DNA from 3 places in the Streptomyces sp. NPDC096040 genome. Region 1 is predicted to be linked to each of the others. Evidence: riboswitches for the same ligand, from Rfam matches in the RefSeq annotation. Region 1 holds a riboswitch; each other region holds the start of a gene.

Region 1 (6,298 bases):
TGGGGGCGCCCCACTTCTTCTCAAGGACGACGTTGCGGCCCTTGGGGCCGAGGGTGACCTTGACGGCGTCGGCGAGCTGGTTCATACCGCGCTCAAGGCCGCGCCGCGCCTCCTCGTCGAACGCGATGATCTTGGCCATGTGAAGTGGTCCCTCCAGGACTGGGGGTGAGTCTTCGGACCGCGCCCGCGCCCGCGACGGACGGCTCGCCGACCCGTGGGTTCCTTGCCCCACCCGGCCTGCGGGCCTCACCGACCCGGTCCATCTTTGTCACTCTCACCTTCAGAGTGCTAACGCCAATGATTAGCACTCGCCCATGCCGAGTGCAAGCGCCTCCCGCGGACTGGGCCGCGCCCCGGCCCCTCACCGGGCCGCGCCCGCGGGTGCGTCAGCGGGTGCGTCCCGGGTGCGTCCCGGGTGCATCCGCGCGTGCGTCCGCAGGGGTGCGCCGGCACGCTCGCCCCGGGCATGCCGAAGGGCTCGTAACCCATGACTCCCCATGGGATACGAGCCCTCCGACAAAGAGAGAAGAACGACGCTGTCAGTCGGCGCGTGCTTCAGCTGGTCGCGAGCCGGACCATGTCCGCCTGCGGCCCCTTCTGGCCCTGCGAGATCTCGAAATCGACCCGCTGACCTTCCTCCAGGGTGCGGTAGCCGTCCATCTGGATCGCACTGTAGTGGACGAAAACATCCGCACCACCGTCGACCGCGATGAAGCCGTACCCCTTCTCCGCGTTGAACCACTTGACGGTGCCCTGAGCCATGCCTAACTCCCCTATTACTGGCCCTTGCACAGATCCACACTTCGCGGATCCGGGTCAGACCTCACCCCCCACAGGTTGGGGGCGTGCGCCGGAACGCGTCGACCGCGGCTGAATGTATCTGTCCAACTGCCGTCTGCAACAGGTCAATCGGACGAGAATTCTGGACGGGAAGGGTCCGGAATGTAGCAAGAATTCGGCTGAATTCAGGGCAAGTCGGGCCCCATAAAAGCCGCAAAAGCCGCATATAACCCGCACAGTTTGGCTACTTCTTGTGGGGTCAGCGGTATCGAATACGGGGCCCCCGACCCGGAGATCAGGACCGCGTTCCCCAACTGTACCGCGCTCAACCACACAGAATTGCCCCCTCCGCTTCACTCACGGAGGGGGCAATCGGATGAACAGTCGGTGATGGGTATTACCGAAGGTAATGTTCGGTCATACGGCCATCACGTCAGCCAGGTCAGCGGGGCCGCCGTGGCGGTCGCCGGGGTCAGCCGCCGGCGACGGCCGGGATGATGGAGACGCCGGCGCCGTCCGGAGTGGCCGTCTCCAGGCCCTGCTCGAACCGCACATCGTCGTCATTGACGTACACATTCACGAACCGGCGCAGCTTGCCCTGGTCGTCGAGAACGCGGGCGGCGATCCCGGTGTGGTTCTTCTCCAGGTCCGAGATGACCTCGCCGAGGGTGGCCCCTTCGGCACTGACCTCGGCCTGACCACCGGTGTAGGTGCGCAGGATGGTGGGAATGCGAACAGTGATACTCACGTGGAAACCTCCGATCGGGGGCAACGCCCTGGTTTTCTACGGCTGACTCAGGCGAGCCCGGCCTCACGGAAAGACTCGAGATTCGGGCGGATGGTCGCCGTGAGCCCGGTCCCCGCCACCGCGTCCAGCGTCTTCAGTCCATCACCCGTGTTGAGTACGACGACCGACTTCGCCGGGTCGATCAGCCCGTTCTCGATGAGCTTCTTGGTGACTCCGACCGTGACCCCGCCGGCGGTCTCGGCGAAGATGCCCTCGGTCCGCGCGAGCAGCTTGATCGCGTCGACGACCTGCTCGTCGGTGACGTCCTCCACCGCACCGCCGGTACGGCGCGCGATGTCGAGGACGTACGGCCCGTCGGCCGGGTTGCCGATGGCGAGGGACTTGGCGATGGTGTTCGGCTTCTGCGGCCGCACGACGTCATGGCCCGCCTTGTAGGCCACCGACACCGGCGAGCACCCCTCGGCCTGCGCACCGAAGATCTTGTACGGCTTGTCCTCGACGAGCCCGAGCTTGATCAGCTCCTGCAGACCCTTGTCGATCTTCGTGAGCTGCGAGCCGGAGGCGATCGGGACGACCAGCTGGTCCGGGATCCGCCAGCCGAGCTGCTCGCAGATCTCGTACGCCAGGGTCTTTGAGCCCTCCGCGTAGTACGGCCGCAGGTTGACGTTGACGAAGCCCCAGCCCTCGCCTGCCGAGTCGCCGATCAGCTCGGAGCAGAAACGGTTCACGTCGTCGTAGTTGCCCTCGATGCCGACGAGCTCGCCGCCGTAGATCGCGGCCATGACGATCTTGCCCTGCTCCAGGTCGTGCGGGATGAACACGCAGGAGCGGAAGCCGGCCCGGGCGGCGGCGGCACCGACCGCGCCGGCGAGGTTGCCGGTGGAGGAGCAGGAGAGCGTGGTGTAGCCGAAGGCGCGCGCGGCCTCGACGGCCTGGGCGACGACACGGTCCTTGAAGGAGTGCGTCGGGTTGCCGGAGTCGTCCTTGACGTACAGACCTCCGGTGACGCCCAGTTCCCTGGCCAGGTTGTCGGCCTGGACGAGCTTGGTCCACCCCGGGTTGATGTTCGGCTTGGTCGCCACGTCCGCGGGGACGGGCAGCAGCGGCGCGTAACGCCAGATGTTCGCGGGACCCGCCTCGATCCGCTTCCGCAGCTCCTCGGTGTCGTAGGCCGAGAAGTCGTACGCGATTTCGAGCGGGCCGAAACACTCCTCGCAGGCGAACACCGGGCCGAGCGGCACGCGGTGACCGCACTCGCGGCAGCTCAGGGCGGCGGCGGGCCCGAGGTCGACGGTCGTGGAGCCGGTGGTGGAGTCGCTGGTGGTCTCAGCAGTCTGCACAGCCATGTGAGGCGAGGCCCTTTCTCCTCATCTTCCTCACGACGCATCTCGCCGTGAGACGGATTTGGCACCTTCCCTAGCCGGGAGCCTCGCGAGTGATCGACAGTGATCAGGGATCAGCCGTCAGCGATCCACGAGTAACCGACTGGAGGGTTGCCGGGGCTTCATCGGGCCGTATCCCTCTGCCCCTCTGGATGAGCGGTATGTGGTTGTCAACGGCCAATGACCCCACGACATGCGATGGTCATCGGCGTTGTTCAAGACTGTAACCGAAGGCCAGGACAGTTGAGAGAGTCGTCCGAACCGCGAGATGGATCACACCTCGCAGTGTGACCGTGACAGTGAGGAGCCGCTGACTGTGCTGGAAGAAGTCGAGCGCTGGCTGGCCACCCGCTCCTGGTCCCTGAACGAACGCCCACTGCACCGGATACTCGCCGCCAAGCAGCGCACCGGTCAGTCCGTCTCCGTCGTGCTGCCCGCGCTCAACGAGGAGGAGACGGTCGGCGACATCGTCGCGATCATCCGTCATGACCTGATGCGGCAGGCGCCGCTCGTCGACGAGATCGTGGTCGTCGACTCCGGTTCCACCGACCGTACGGCGGCGGTGGCCGCGGCGGCCGGCGCCCGGGTCGTCCACCGCGACACGATCCTGCCGCGCATCCCCGCCGTCCCCGGCAAGGGCGAGGTCCTCTGGCGCTCCCTCCTGGTCACCACCGGGGACATCGTCTGCTTCGTCGACGCGGACCTGAGGGAGTTCTCCTCCGACTTCGTCTCCGGGATCGTCGGCCCGCTGCTGACCGATCCCGAGGTGGACCTGGTCAAGGCGATGTACGACCGCCCGCTCGCCGGCGCGGCCGGACAGGGCGGCCGGGTCACCGAACTGATGGCCCGCCCGCTGCTGAACATGCACTGGCCGCAGCTGGCCGGGTTCGTGCAGCCCCTCGGCGGCGAGTACGCGGCCCGCCGCTCACTGCTCGAACAGCTCCCCTTCCCGGTCGGCTACGGCGTGGAACTGGGCATGCTGGTCGACGCCCTGCACCTGGTGGGCCTTGACGCCCTCGCCCAGGTCGACGTGGGGGTGCGCAAACACCGCCACCAGGACGGCCAGGCCCTCGGCCGGATGTCCGCCGCGATCTACCGCACCGCGCAGCTGCGGCTGGCCCGCGGGCATCTGATCCGGCCCGCCCTGACCCAGTTCGAACGGGGCGAGGACGGCTTCGAGCCGCGCACGTACTCCGTGGACACGGAGGAACGGCCACCGATGGCGGAGATCGCCGAGTACGCCGAGCGCCGGGTGGCGTGAGCGTGGCGTGACTTGGCCGTACGGCCGTATACGGTGGCGTGTCTGACGTAGCCGTACGTTTGAGCGTTTACGGGCCGGGCTAGGTTGAGGCGTATGGCTTCCACCGGCAGTGCTGAGGTGCTGGTCGCGTCCAACCGCGGCCCGGTTTCGTACGAGATGCGCGAAGGCGGTGCGCTGCACGCCAAACGCGGCGGCGGCGGACTCGTCTCGGGCCTGTCCGCCATCGGGACGGACGCGAACGCGGTCTGGGTGTGCGCGGCGCTGAGCGACGGGGACCGGGAGGCGGTACGGCGGGCCGAGGGCGGCCGGCTGCCGGCGCGGGACACCGGCGGGCAGCAGGTCCGGATGCTCGACATCGACGCGGACGTGTTCTCCGACGCGTACAACGGCATCGCGAACTCGGTGCTCTGGTTCGTCCACCACATGCTCTACCAGACCCCGCTGGAGCCCGTCTTCGACGCGGAGTTCCGGCGGCAGTGGGGGTCGTACCAGGCCTACAACGAGGCGTTCGCTCAGGCCCTGGCGCAGGAGGCGGGCCAGGGTGCGGTGGTCGTCATCCAGGACTACCACCTGGCGCTGGCCCCGCGGATGCTGCGCCGGCTGCGGCCGGATCTCCGTATCGGCCATTTCTCCCACACCCCGTGGGCGCCGCCGGACTACTTCCGGCTGCTCCCCGACGACATCGCGGCGGAGCTGCTGGGCGGGATCCTGGGCGCCGATCACGCGGCGTTTCTGACCCGGCGGTGGGCGGACGCGTTCGTGGCCTGCTGTCATACGGTGCTGGGCCCGGGGATTCCGGCGGCCGGTGAGACCCGGATCGGGGTGCACGGGCTGGGGGCCGACGCGGACTTCCTGCGGAAGCGGTCGCACGAGCCCGACGTGGACGAGCGGATGCGGGCGTTGCGGGAGGAGATCGGGGAGGGCCGAAAGACCATCGTCCGGGTCGACCGGACCGAGCTGTCGAAGAACATCGTGCGGGGACTGCTGGCCTATCGGCAGCTGCTCGACGACCACCCCGAGTGGCGGGAGCGGGTGGTGCATGTCGCGTTCGCGTATCCGTCGCGGCAGGACCTCGCGGTGTACCGCGAATACACGGCCGAGGTGCAGCGGGTCGCGGAGGACATCAACTCTACGTACGGGACGCCGGGCTGGACGCCGGTGGTGCTCCACGTCAAGGACGACTTCGCACGGTCGCTGGCGGCTTACCGGCTGGCCGACGTGGCACTGGTGAATCCGATCCGGGACGGCATGAACCTGGTCGCCAAGGAGATTCCGGTGGTGTCGGACGAGGGGTGCGTGCTGGTGCTCTCGCGGGAGGCGGGGGCGTACGAGGAGCTGGGCGAGGACGCGGTGGTGGTGAACCCGTACGACATCGGGGGGACGGCTCGGGCGCTGCATGAGGCGCTGAGTCTGCCGGCGGCCGAGCGGGTGGATCGGTGCAAGCGGTTGGCCGCGGCGGCTACGGCGTTGCCGCCTGCGGCTTGGTTTCTTGAGCAGTTGGGGGCGTTGGGAGGGTGAGGGGCACGCGCGGGCCCGGTGGGGGCTTGTCGCGCAGTTCCCCGCGCCCCTTAGGGGGCGCTGTGGTGAGCCAGGTTCTCCAGTAGTCGTACTACTCCCTCCGGGCCGTCCACCACCAGGTCGGCTCGGTCCGCCAGCTCTGTGACCTCCGTGCTGCCGCTGCATACCAGCAGGCCCGGTACGCCCTCCGTGCGGAGCTTCTCCACGGCCGCGAAGGCCGGGATGTCGCCCAGGTCGTCGCCGGCGTAGAGGACCGCGCCCGCGCCGATCTCCCTCGCGTACTCGCTCAGCGCCACGCCCTTGTCCATGCCCGGGGGGCGCAGTTCCAGGACCAGGCGGCCCGGTTCGACGATCAGGCCGTTACGGGTGGCCAGGTCGGTCAGGGGGGCGCGGAGGGACTCGAAGGTGGCCTGGGGGTCGTCGGCCCGGCGGGTGTGGACGGCCACGGCATGGCCCTTGTCCTCGATCCAGGTACCCCGCGCCCCTGCACCGTCGATGACGGCCGGGAGTTCGGCTCGGACGGCGGCGATACCGGGGTGCGGTGGGGGCGCGGTGATCTCGCCCGTCGCCGCGTCCCAGCGTTCGGCGCCGTAGTGGCCGAGGACGACG
Region 2 (6,298 bases), on a different contig from region 1:
CGGCCGCGGTGCCCGGGGTCGGTGCAGACCGCGCTGATCTCCGTCCACCCGGGCAGCCGCAGCCGCTCACCCGCCATCGCGATCAGTCTCCCCCTGTGTCGGATGCCGAGACAGGCGCCCATCTCCACGGTCCGCTTGCGGAACGGGCCACGCTCGGTGCGGGCCACCAGGTCCAACATCTCGGGCACGTCGTGCGCGCCGAGCCGGACCGCCTCGGGGTCCGGCTCGGCCCGCAGTCCGGTGTCGACGAACTGGACGCCCGCCCCGCCGCCGACCACCTCCCAGCCGGGCGGCGCCCCCTTGACGGGCTTGATCCGTACGGTGGTTCCGGGGCCGACGAGCGTGTGCGGGTCGGCCCAGGCGTCCGGATCGGCGGGATCGGCGAGGGCGGCGCAGGCGTAGACGTCCTCGGGGTAGCGGGCGGCCCGGCCGCAGCGTTCGGCGAGGTGTGCGTGCGGACCGGCGAGGGCGGACCGGACGGCGTTGTCGAGGACACCGTCGGCTGCTTCGAAGGTCATGGTGACGTTCTCTTCTGACCGGCCGTCAGGAGTTGTCCAGCGGCAGTCCCGGCGGGTTGACCTCGGACCTGGTGACGGCCTCGTTGGAGAGGTTGTAGGCGGCCAGCCACTTGGCGTACTGGCCGTTCTCGATCAGGTGGTTGATCGCGTCGGCGAGCGGCTTGGCGAGTCCGCTGTCCTTCTTGGCGGTGGCCGCGATCAGGCCCTGGAGGCTTCCGCCCGCGCCGGAGTAGGTGCCGGCGGTGCGGGTGGCGTTGGGCGTGTCGGCGACCTGGCGGTTGTGGTAGGCGATGCCGGGGTTGGGGCCGAGATAGGCGTCGATCTTGCCACTGGCGAGGGCCAGGTAGACGCTGTTGCTGTCCTGGTAGTACTTGACCGTGAGGTTCTTGCCCTCCTTGGCCAGCTTGGCCTTCCACTCCAGGAGGATCTTCTCCTGGTTGGTGCCGGCGCTGACGGAGACGGTCTTCCCGGCGAGGTTCTCGTAGTTGTCGTCGAAGTTCCAGGTGCTCTTCTTCGGCACGGTGAAGGCGAGGTTGTCCTGCCGGTAGGAGGCGAACTCGTACTTCTTCTTGCGCTCCTCGGTGTCGGTGACGTTGGAGAAGGCGACGTCCACCTTGCCGCTGTCGATGCCGACGAACATGTTCTCCCAGGTGAAGTTCTTCACCTGGGGGGTGAGGCCGAGGACCGCGGCGACCAGGCGGCCGAGGTCGGGTTCGGAGCCGGTGAGGGTCTTCTGGTCGCTGCCCACGTAGGCCAGCGGCGGGAATCCGGCGGGCAGGGCGCCCTCGCCCATGACGAGTCTGCCGCTCTTGCGGACGGCGGCGGGCAGTTCGGCGCTGATGGACTTGACCTCGGAGACCTTCACGGTGGTCTGCTGGGCGGCGCCGTTGGAGACCTGTCCGATGACGACCTCGCCGTTGTTGGCGCTGCCGGTCGTGGTGGCCGCGTCGCTGTCGCCCCCGCAGGCGGCGAGCCCGGTGGCGAGGGTCGCGACGGCGGTCGCCGAGGCGAGGCCGCGGATCAGGCTGCGTCGGGAGAGGAGCGTGGGCATGGCTGTCCTTCGTGTTTCGGTGAAAGGTGAAAGGGGTCTGCTTCACAGGACCTTGCGCAGGAAGTCCCGGGTCCGTTCGTGCCGCGGATTGTCGAGGATCTCGGCGGGCGGGCCCTGTTCGACGATCCTTCCGGCGTCGATGAAGACGATCCGGTCGGCGACCTCACGGGCGAAGCCGATCTCGTGGGTGACGATCACCAGGGTGGTGCCGCTGGACGCCAGGTCCTTGATGACGGCGAGGACTTCGCCGACCAGCTCGGGGTCGAGCGCGGAGGTCGGTTCGTCGAAGAGGATGATGCCGGGGCGCAGCGCGAGGGCGCGGGCGATGGCGACGCGCTGCTGCTGGCCGCCCGACAGCTGCCGTGGATAGGCGCCGACGCGCTCGCCGAGGCCGACCCGTTCGAGGAGTTCCTTGGCCAGCCGCTGGGCCTCGGGCCTGGTCAGCTTTCCGGTGGCGACAGGGGCGGCCGCGACATTGTCGAGGACCGTCAGGTGCGGGAACAGGTTGAAATTCTGGAAGACGAAGCCGATCCGGCTGCGCTGGGCCAGGATGGCGCGTTCGCTGAGCTCCTTGAGCCCGTCGCCGTGCCGTTTGACCCCGATCAGCTCGCCGCCGACGCTGACGTAGCCGGACTCGGGCTTCTCCAGGTGGTTGACGACCCGGAGCAGCGTGGACTTGCCGGACCCGGACGGGCCGAGGACTACGGTGACCTCGCCGGGGCGGACGGTCAGGTCGATGCCGTCGAGGACGTGGTGGGGGCCGTACGACTTGTGGACGTCGTGGATCTCCAGGGCGGCCGGGGCGATGTCCGGTGCGGTGGTCATACGGCGGCCTCCCGGCGTGCCCGTTTCCGCAGGCCGGCCAGGCCGGTGCGGAGTCTCTGCAGGGGGGTCGGCGGCAGCGTGCGGGTGGCGCCGCGGGCGAAGTACCGCTCGACGTAGTACTGGACGACGGAGACGGCGCTGGTCAGGATCAGGTACCAGACGGTGGCGACGAGCAGCAGCGGCACGATGTCGCCGGGGTAGGTGCTGCCCATGGACTGCACCGAGCCGAAGAGGTCGAGCAGCGAGACGTAGAACACCAGGGACGTGCTCTTGATCAGGCCGATGAGCTGGTTGACGTAGTTCGGCACGATGGAGCGCAGGGCCTGCGGGAAGACGATCCGGGTGAACTGGTAGCCCTTGGGCAGGCCGAGCGCGGCGGCCGCCTCGTGCTGGCCCTGGTCGACGGAGAGGATGCCGCCGCGCACCACCTCGGCCGCGTAGGCCGCCTCGTTGAGGCTGAGACCGATCACGGCGATCGCCAGGTCGGTGGCCAGCTTCGACTCGTCGAAGGTGACGAAGGACGGGCCGAAGGGCACGCCCAGGCTCAGTGTCCTGTAGAGGGCGGAGAAGTTGTAGAGGAAGATCAGCAGGACGATCAGCGGCACCGAGCGGAACAGCCAGGTGTAGGTCCAGCTCACCGCCCGCAGCACGGGGCTGCCGGAGAGCCGGGCGAGGGCGAGCACGATACCGCCGAGCAGGCCGAGGACGGCGCTGAGCGCGGCCACTTCGAGGGTGACGACGAGTCCGTCGAGGATGGTGGGGCGCAGGAACCAGTAGCGGAAGCGGTCCCACTGGTAGAAGGGGTTGGCGGTCAGTCCGTGGACGAACTGCGCGACGACCACCAGGACGACGGCGGTGGCGATCCACCGTCCGGGGCGGCGCAAAGGCTGAACTCGCTGATTTTTGACAGACTTTGACGGTACGTCAGTGGGCGACGGCGCCTCGGCCAGGGACAGGGCGCCTGGGGGTTCACTCATGATGGGCTCCGGCGGAGTCGGACACCCCGGATCACACGGCCGGTTGCCGCGGCACCGGGCCGCGTTCGGGCACGGCACGGGTGCGCGGGGGCGCGCGGGACACGGGGCGGGGCGGACGGCTGCACACCGGGGCGGCCGGTGTCTCGTCGAGGACGCTGGGACGCGAGGCTGCGGGAGCCGCGCTGCGGGCGAGGCGGAAAGGCCTGGTCAGACCTGGCAGCGGGGACAGCCCGGTGCGGTACACGGGCTACACAAGGCGCTGTTGACACGGAGCAGGTCGACGGCGCGGTCGGCGACGAGCGGGCTCGGGTACGGCTGTACGCAGTCCTGGGTGCGGCCCTCGGCCGTCCTGGAAGCTGCGTACATGTCCGTCACCTGTCGCTGTTGTGGCGGCCCCTGGGGGCCTCGCGCTTACCGAACGTCGTCATCCGGTCGGGTCGTCACCTGGGGCACCCCACCGCGATGCGAGGGTTGCCGGTCAGCAAGCCAGGGCTCGATGCTGACGCTCTTGACCAATCTGTGCCGCAAGTAAGTCAGTTGCCCGAACGGCTGTCAACGCCTGTCCGCATGACGGAACGGTTCGGGCCGCTCTCACCTGCGGGAGGTGTCCGCCGCATGGCCGGCCCAGTCCAGGATCTGGACGGCCGCGCCTGCGGCTTCCAGGCCCTGACAATGGCCGTGGTGGCGGCGGGTGATGCCGTCGAGGTCGAGGTGGGCGCCGAAGGCCGGGTGCGCGGCCAGCCGACGGGCGTAGGCCCACAGCACCGGGTGGCCGGCGATGCGGTGCACGGCGGAGGCGTCCAGGTGGTTGCGGTGCACGGTGTCCAGCTGCACCAGGGCGACCCACAACTCCACGTCGGCAGCGGTGAGTTGCTCGCCGAGCAGAAACTCCGCCCCGGCCAGCCGGCGCTCCAGTTCGCCCAGGGTGGCGAGCAGCGTGTCCAGCGCCTCCGGGTCGCCGTCCGCGCTGCCGACGCGCTGGGCGGCCTGCTCGACGCCCTCCGTACAGAGCAGCTCGACCTCCTCGATCTCGGCCTCGGCCCCGCACGGGTACAGCCGGGCGGCACCGTCGCCGAAGTGGCGGTCCAGGTCGCGCAGGATGTGCCGGCTGTGGGTGCTGACGATACGGCCGGACCAGTCGTCGCTGAGCACGGGCGCGAGGGCCGGCCCCGAGTAGCGGTGGGCGCTGGCCTCGTAAAGCGGGCGCAGCGCCGTGTGGCTGCCGTCGGGACAGTCCGGGACGGCGGGCAGGTAGGTGACCGGACAACAGTCGTACAGGCCGAGGAGGCTGTGCCCGACGGCGATGCGGAGGCCGTCGGGACAGGCGGTGGCGAGGTGGAGCCGGTAGCGGCGCGGCACGGCGTAGTGGCCGCTGGATGCGTCCCGGCCGATGCGGCCCCTGAAGCCGGGCGTGGGGTGGGCGGAGGGAAGGGCGGCGAGCGGAGTGATGGACATGCGTCTCCCCGGGATACGGCGCGCGGACGTACGCGCGGCGGAAGCGTTCGTCGGTGGGCGGGCGCTCGGCGGGTGCGGCCGCCGGCGGGCGCTCGGCTGATACGGCGGGTACGGCCGGCAGCGGGTGCTCAGCCGGTGCGGCTGATGGCGCTGCACACGCGCAGCAGATCGATGTGCAGGCGGGAGGTGAGCAGCGGGGCGGAGAAGGGCGTACGGCTCCCGCGGCGCTGTCTGCCGGTGACCGTGCGCAGGCGACCCATCTTTCCCTACCTTTTCACTAGGATTCCCATCTGGAGTGTCGATCGGCCTCCGCGTGCCGTCAAGGGGGCGTCCACGCCTGGGACACCCGGCCCCGGTTTGCCGCCGGCGGCAAGCGGCTGTCCGCTGGAGACGCAGGCCGAGCGACAGGAGCCGGATGCGATGTGCGAACCCCCCGGCCCCGGGCCCGTACCCGGCGCCGTACCCGAGACCTTCGCCTTCACCTGCGGGCGGTGTGGCGAGGTCTGGGAGGCGACCTTCCAGGCGGTGTTCTTCACCGACCCGATCGCCGACCCGGACCTGCAGAGCACCCAGGAGTACGTCGACGAGGCCGGGCGGGCCGTGCGGTCGCCGCTCACGGACGCGGTGTGCCCGCGCTGCGGCAGCCGGAAGGTGCGGATCACGGCTCCCGGATCATGACGCTCACCCGGATGGCACGCGCGGGTGGTCGGCGACCGTGCCGGATGGTGGCGTGGAGGGACGTACCGCCGTTGTCCGCGGAGTGACGCAGCACCGCTGCCCCGCGGAGTGACGTACCGCGTTCCCGAGGAGGCAGTCGCGATGATCCGTCCGTCCCGACCCGTGCGTGTTCTCGCCTCGGCCCTGGCGGCGGGGACCCTGCTCGCCACGGCGGCCTGTACGGACGAGAGCGGCGGCCCCGAGGCCGTATCCATCTCGCCAGCCGGGGAGCGCCCCCCCGCGTCCGCGTCGGCGACCCCCGCCCTGACCGGAGCGGGCGCGCAGGCCGCGCTGATCACTGCGGCCGACATCGAGGACAACTGGCAGCTGGCCACCGACGCGGCGACCTGGCGCAACACGATGGTGGTCGGCAAGGTCGACGTGGCCGACTTCCTGACCGCCAAGTCCGACGCCGCCGACTGCCAGCGCCTCCTGGACGGCCTCTACTCCGACAGCCTCCTCGGCCGCGCCACCGGCGCCTCCGGGCTGAGCGGATTCACCTCGGAGGACGCCCGGATGCTGTACCAGGTCGGCGACTACGGCTCGGCCTCCATGGACGCCACGCTGGCCTGGCTGAAGACCCTGCCCGAGAAGTGCAACCAGTTCACGGCCACCGGCAAAGACGGCGGCAAGCGCACGGTGCAGGTCGCATCGGCGCAGATGCCGAAGTCGGGCGACGCGCGCGAGGCCCTGACGGTGACCGTCAAGGGCACCGCCGAGGGCCAGCCCGCCACCTACACGACGGATGTGGCGGT
Region 3 (6,298 bases), on a different contig from region 1:
CTGGGCCTCCTCGCCGGCCGCCGTCACCAGCTTCACCCAGCCCGCGGGGCGCAGTACATAGGCCGCGGCCGCCACATCGAGCGGGTCCGCGGCCGGGGGCGGAGCGCCGGAGTCGAGCGCGCCGGCGAGTTGCGGCTGGGCCTCTCTGAGCTTCTCCCCGATCCGCTGCCGGAAGAGGGTGTCCGTCTCCAGCGCGGTCGCCATGGCGTTCCCGGCGAACTTGGCCCGCCGATTCGGGGCGAAACGGGCGTACTGCCGCAGCTGGGCGGGCAGTTCGGCGACGGTCAGCCCGCCGAAGCCGTCCGACACGATCTGTACGACACGCCGTCGCACGCCGTCGGGCAGCGGACGGTCAAGCACCTCAGCGGTGCCGTCGGCCGGCCCCCCGCCTGTGGTCTCCACCATCCGTCACACCCCATCACCTGTGCGGGGCCGCCTCCCGGTCTCAGGAGTCGGCGCCCGGCCTGTCCACGAGTTCCACCTGGTCCACCGCGTTGCACCAGCGGCAGCGCACCGACTCGATGGTCTCACTGACCACCTCGCGCTCCTCGACCTTGGGCTCACCGGCCAGGTCGAGGTGCACGTACTCCACGACCTTCGACGAGCGGGTCACGTCGAAGCGCGTGAGGTTGCCGCAGAGGGTGCAGCGCCACCGCGTCGTGGTGGTCGGCAGGGGAACCGTCATCGTGACTGTTCGCTTCCTTCTAGTGTCCGTGACGCGCCGTCCCGACGCGTGTGGCTCGTTACCCTACGGCCTGGCGAGTACTCGACGCCGCCCCCTCCGCGGCGGCGAGGCGATCTGCACCAGTGCATCCCGTTACGCCATGCTCTATGTCCATGATCGGCAACCGGAACACGACGGCCGCCCGGACCCTGCGGAGCCTGAGGGGCACGTCGGCGCCCATGACGTACACCCTGATCGCCGTCTGCTGCCTGATCTTCGTGCTCGGCCCGGCGTCCGGCTTCACCCCGTCCTACGGCACCGGGGACGCCCTGGCGGCCGCGCAGCGCGCGTACTTCCGGCGCTGGGGGGTCGTCCCCGCCGACCTGTTCGACGGTCCGGCCCGGGAGGCGCTCACCCCGGCCACGGCGCTGTTCATCCACGGCAGCTGGGTGCACCTGCTCGGCAACATGCTGTTCCTCTTCGTCTTCGGGGCGATGACCGAGGAGCGGATGGGCCGCCTGGAGTTCACCCTCTTCTACGTCGGCTGCGGCTATCTCGCTCTGCTCGGCTACGCGGCCGCCAACGCCACGTCCCAGCAGTCGCTGGTGGGGGCGTCCGGGGCGATCTCGGCGGTCCTCGGGGCGTTCCTGTACCTGTTCCCCAGCGCCCGCGTGACCAGTCTTCTGCCTTTCCTCTTCTTCCTTCCGCTCCGGTTCCCGGCCTGGGTGGTGCTCCCCTTCTGGGCGGCCCTGCAGTGGCTGGCCCTGAACCAGGCCCCCTCCGGCCCCGGCGTGGCCTACCTCGCCCACCTGGTCGGCTTCGGGCTCGGACTCGGCTACGCGTGGGTGCGGTACGGCCGTGGGACTAAAGTGAAACCCGCCCCAGCTCCGGCACCCGAGGGAGAGAACCAGCCGTGATCACCGCGATCGTCCTCATCAAGACCAGCGTGGACCGGATCCCCGAGATCGCGGAACAGATCGCCGCGCTGGACAGCGTCAGCGAGGTCTTCTCCGTCACCGGTACGTATGACTTGATCGCCATGGTCCGGGTGCGGGAGCACGAGGACCTGGCCGAGGTGATCCCGGGGCGGATCAGCAAGATCCAGGGCGTGGAGGGGACGGACACGCACGTAGCGTTCCGTACCTATTCGCAGCACGACCTGGAGGCCGCGTTCGCGATCGGCCTGGACAGCTGAGAAACGTCGGCTGAGGTGCCCCGCAAGGGGCGCGGGGAACTGCGCGCTCAGCCAGGACGGACCCGCAGTGGACCACGACGCTTCGTGCCCGGCTGCGGGCCGGTGGGGGCCGATCGCGCCCACGCGGCGGTAGCCGCACATTGACACAGCCCCCGCGCCCCCTGGGACGTTGCCCCTGAGGCCGGTCTGCATCACACCGCCGGTACGCAGCGGCCTTCCTCCGTGCGGTACGTCCACTTGGCACCGTCGGCGACCAGTTCCTTCACGGCGCTGACGAACCGCTCCACGTGCTCGTCCGGCGTGCCCGCTCCGAAACTCACCCGGATCGCGTTGAGGGACTTCTCGCCCGGTGCCGCTTCCGGCGCCCCGCACTCGCCCTGGGTCTGGGCGTCGGAGCCCAGCAGGGTCCTGACCAGGGGGTGGGCGCAGAAGAGGCCGTCGCGGACGCCGATGCCGTACTCGGCGGAGAGGGCCGCGGCGAAGTGGGAGCTGTTCCAGCCCTCCACGACGAAGGAGATCACACCGACGCGCGGGGCGTCGTCGCCGAAGAGGGAGAGGACACGGACCTCGGGCACCTCGGCCAGACCCGTCCGCACCTTCTCGATCAGGTGCCGCTCGCGGGCCACCAGCGTGTCGAAGCCGGCCTCGGTCAGCGCCTTGCAGGCGGCGGCGATCGAGTAGGCACCGATCACGTTGGGCGACCCGGCCTCATGCCGGGCGGCGCTCTCGTGCCACTCCACGGCCACTCCCCCGTCCTCGCGCCGGGTGACCTTGCGGCTGGCGCCGCCGCCCGCGAGGTACGGCTCGGCCGCCCGGAGCCAGTCGGAGCGGCCGGCGAGGATGCCGGAGCCGAAGGGGGCGTACAGCTTGTGGCCCGAGAAGGCGATCCAGTCGACGTCCAGGTCGCGGACGCTCACCGGGTGGTGCGGGGCCAGCTGGGCCGCGTCCAGGACGATCCGGGCGCCGTGCGTGTGGGCCGCCGCGGCCAGCTCCCGTACCGGCCACAGTTCGCCGGTGACGTTCGAGGCACCGGTGACACAGACCAGGGCCGGGCCGTCGGGGTCGCGATCGGCGAGGGCCTTCTCCAGGGTCTCGACGGCCTGGCGCGGGGTGCGCGGGGCGTCGAGGTAGGTGACCCGGGTGTCCTGCCAGGGCAGCAGGCTCGCGTGATGCTCGGTCTCGAAGACGAAGACCTGGCAGTCGGCGGGGAGGGAGCGGGCCAGCAGGTTCAGGGAGTCCGTGGTCGAGCGGGTGAAGATCAGCTGGTCGTCGGGGCGGCAGTCGAGGAACTCGGCGACCGTCCTGCGGGCGTTCTCGAAGAGGTCCGTGGAGAGCTGGGAGAGGTAGCCGGCGCCTCGGTGGACGCTGCCGTAGTAGGGCGCGTAGGCGGCCACGTCGTCCCAGACCCGCTGGAGGGCGGGGGCGCTGGCCGCGTAGTCGAGGGCGGCGTAGGTGACCTCGCCGCCGGTGACGAGCGGGACGGTGACATCACGGCCCAGAACGGGCAGCGGGGCACAAACAGACTGAGCGGAGACAGCGGTGGAGACGGACATGGCGGAACTCCCGTGAGAGGAAGGAAGAAAGAGAAAGTGGGTGTGCGGAGGCGGGGCTCGACGCCCTAGCGCATTCGCTTGCTCACGGGAGACTCCCTCGACGACCAGGATCCCTGGGGTCCGAGGGATCCGCGCTTGCCGTAGACCTCGCTGCCTACGGCCTGGTCTTCACCCGGGGCACCCCGCCACGGACGGAGGGTTGCCGGACAGTCGGCCGGGGCCTCATGACTGTCACTCATGACCTGGCAAAAAACGTAGATGAAGTGATCGCCGACGCGCAACTTCTGTCCGGATGACGGGACGAAGGCGCGCGTCGGCGCCGCTTCTCTTTCCGTTCGGCCTCTACTGGCCGCCCGGCGCCTACTTGTTCGTCGCCGCCGCCCAGCGCTCCAGCACCCGCTTGGCCGCGCCCGAGCCGATCGACTCCGCCGCCTTGTCCATGCCGGCGCGGATCTGCTCGGCCAGCGTGGCGGTGCCCGGGTCCAGGGCCACCAGCGCCGCCGCCGAGTTCAGCAGGACCGCGTCACGGACGGGGCCCGTCTCGCCGTCCAGAAGCCGGCGGGCGACCTCCGCGTTGTACGACGGGTCACCGCCGCGCAGCGCCTCCACCGGGACCAGCTCGATGCCGACGTCCCTCGGGTCGAAGGTCTCCTCGGTGACCTTGCCGTCCCGGACGATCCAGACATGGGACGTGGAGGTCGTGGTCAGTTCGTCGAGGCCGTCGTCGCCGCGGAAGACCAGGGAGGAGTTGCCGCGTTCGGCGAAGACGCCCGCGACGACCGGTGCCATACGGGGGTCCGCGACGCCGACCGCCTGCGCCCGCACCCGCGCGGGGTTGGTCAGCGGGCCGAGGATGTTGAACACCGTGCGGATGCCCAGCTGGCCGCGGGCCGCGCCCGCATGGCGCAGTGCGGGGTGGAACTTGACGGCGAAGCAGAAGGTGATGCCGGCCTCTTCGGCGACCTCGGCGACCCGCTGCGGGGTCAGGTCGAGGTTGACGCCGAGCTTCTCCAGCACGTCCGAGGCACCGGACGCGGAGGACGCGGCCCGGTTGCCGTGCTTGACGACCTTCGCCCCGGTGCCGGCCACCACCAGCGCGGACATCGTGGAGATGTTCACCGTCTTGGCGCCGTCGCCGCCGGTGCCGACGATGTCGACCGTGCGGCCGGGCACCTCGATGACGTTGGCGTGCTGGTACATCGTGCGGACGAGGCCGTTGATCTCGTCGACCGTCTCGCCCTTCGCCCGCAGCGCCACGACGAACCCGGCGATCTGGGCGTCGGTCGCCTGACCGCGCATGATCTGGTCCATCGCCCAGGCCGTCGCGTCGGCGCTCTGGTCCTGCCCGTACAGCAGCGCGTTCAGTACCCCGGGCCAGGAACGGCCCGCCGCGGTGTCGCCTCCAGCGGGGGTCACAGCGCTCATAAGGCCGCTCCTGATCGTCATACCGGCAAAAAGCAGTGTCAGGGCTACCCTATCCAGCCGCAGGCACGGCCGAAGGGCCCCCGTCCGTACACCGGACGGGGGCCCTTCGGCCGTGGCGTGGCGACGCGGTCGATCAGTGGTGGCCGTGGCCGCTCGTGATCTCCTTGTACTCCTCGACGGTGGGCTTCGGGATCTGGTTGTCGTCGCCGTAGTAGGCGCTGCTCAGCTTGGCGCGGAGCTTCTCAGTCCCCTTGATCTTGCGCTCGACACCGTTCTCGTCCACCGCCGCGCCGACCTGGGCCGGCTCGTACTGGTGGTGGGCCGTGAGGGTGTGCAGCTGCTCCTGGCTGAGCGGCTCGTGCACCTCGATGAACTCACCGTGCGGCAGCCGCTTGATGATGCCGGTCTCGCGACCGTGCAGCACCTTCTCGCGGTCCCGGCGCTGCAGGCCGAGGCAGATCCGCTTGGTGACGATGAACGCGATCACCGGTCCGGCGATGAAGAAGATCCGGACGAACCAGGTCACGTCGTTGATCGACAGATGGAAGTGGGTGGCGATGAGGTCGTTGCCACCACCGACCAGGCCGACCATGTACACGGTCACCCAGGCGACACCGAACCCGGTGCGGGTCGGAGCGTTGCGCGGGCGGTCCAGGATGTGGTGCTCGCTCTTGTCGCCGGTGACCCAGGACTCGATGAACGGGTAGACCGCGATCGCACCCAGGACCAGGCCGAAGAGCATCAGCGGGATGAACACGCCCAGGACGAGCGTGTGACCCCAGAAGTTGATCTCCCAGCCCGGGAAGTAGCGGACCAGACCCTCGGCGAAGCCCATGTACCAGTCGGGCTGGGCGCCGGTGGAAACCTGGTCCGGACGGTAGGGGCCCATGGCCCAGATCGGGTTGATCTGGGTGGTCGCCGCGACGACCGCGATGACACCGAAGACCAGGAAGAAGAAGCCTCCGGCCTTGGCCATGTAGACCGGCAGCAGCGGCATGCCGACGACGTTCTTCTCGGACTTTCCGGGACCCGCGAACTGCGTGTGCTTGTGGTAGAAGACCAGGATCAGATGGCCGACCACCAGGCCGAGCATGATGCCCGGCAGCAGCAGGATGTGGATCGAGTAGAACCGGGCCACGAAGTCGTGACCGGGGAACTCGCCGCCGAAGAGGAACATCGAGATGTACGTGCCGACGATCGGCATCGACAGGACCGCGCCCTCGGTGAAGCGGACGCCGGTGCCGGAGAGCAGGTCGTCCGGGAGCGAGTAACCGGTGAAGCCGGTGAACATGCCCAGGACGAACAGCAGGAAGCCGAACAGCCAGTTGATCTCACGCGGCTTGCGGAACGCGCCGGTGAAGAACACGCGCATCATGTGCACGAACATGCCGGCGAGGAAGATCAGCGCGGCCCAGTGGTGGATCTGCCGGACGAGCAGACCACCGCGCACGTCGAAGGAGA

Evidence for each region. Region 1 has a riboswitch for S-adenosylmethionine ahead of thrC (threonine synthase). Riboswitches for the same ligand answer to the same signal wherever they lie in the genome.
Region 2: it holds a riboswitch for S-adenosylmethionine, as region 1 does, so the genes downstream of both, ABTY98_RS14410 (amino acid ABC transporter permease) here and thrC (threonine synthase) in region 1, are expected to answer to the same signal.
Region 3: it holds a riboswitch for S-adenosylmethionine, as region 1 does, so the genes downstream of both, ABTY98_RS26160 (aminotransferase class V-fold PLP-dependent enzyme) here and thrC (threonine synthase) in region 1, are expected to answer to the same signal.

Annotation. Positions count from the first base shown of each region.
Region 1 covers NZ_JBEOTA010000020.1:101,746-108,043, forward strand. Annotated here, with positions in the region: gene groL (chaperonin GroEL) at 1-139, opposite strand, end outside; gene ABTY98_RS26755 (cold-shock protein) at 556-762, opposite strand; gene ABTY98_RS26760 (ubiquitin-like small modifier protein 1) at 1,253-1,528, opposite strand; gene thrC (threonine synthase) at 1,576-2,874, opposite strand; SAM riboswitch class I at 2,893-3,069, opposite strand; gene ABTY98_RS26770 (glucosyl-3-phosphoglycerate synthase) at 3,227-4,171, shown strand; gene ABTY98_RS26775 (alpha,alpha-trehalose-phosphate synthase (UDP-forming)) at 4,265-5,689, shown strand; gene otsB (trehalose-phosphatase) at 5,740-6,298, opposite strand, start outside.
Region 2 covers NZ_JBEOTA010000009.1:155,049-161,346, reverse strand. Annotated here, with positions in the region: gene ABTY98_RS14425 (GNAT family N-acetyltransferase) at 1-518, opposite strand, end outside; gene ABTY98_RS14420 (ABC transporter substrate-binding protein) at 544-1,569, opposite strand; gene ABTY98_RS14415 (amino acid ABC transporter ATP-binding protein) at 1,612-2,394, opposite strand; gene ABTY98_RS14410 (amino acid ABC transporter permease) at 2,391-3,371, opposite strand; SAM riboswitch class IV at 3,774-3,885, opposite strand; gene ABTY98_RS14405 (glutathione S-transferase C-terminal domain-containing protein) at 3,963-4,826, opposite strand; gene ABTY98_RS14400 (putative leader peptide) at 4,955-5,086, opposite strand; gene ABTY98_RS14395 (hypothetical protein) at 5,247-5,504, shown strand; gene ABTY98_RS14390 (hypothetical protein) at 5,646-6,298, shown strand, end outside.
Region 3 covers NZ_JBEOTA010000019.1:144,163-150,460, reverse strand. Annotated here, with positions in the region: gene ABTY98_RS26180 (NYN domain-containing protein) at 1-405, opposite strand, end outside; gene ABTY98_RS26175 (hypothetical protein) at 446-685, opposite strand; gene ABTY98_RS26170 (rhomboid family intramembrane serine protease) at 838-1,581, shown strand; gene ABTY98_RS26165 (Lrp/AsnC family transcriptional regulator) at 1,578-1,859, shown strand; gene ABTY98_RS26160 (aminotransferase class V-fold PLP-dependent enzyme) at 2,051-3,412, opposite strand; SAM riboswitch class IV at 3,539-3,655, opposite strand; gene trpD (anthranilate phosphoribosyltransferase) at 3,773-4,837, opposite strand; gene qcrB (cytochrome bc1 complex cytochrome b subunit) at 4,971-6,298, opposite strand, start outside.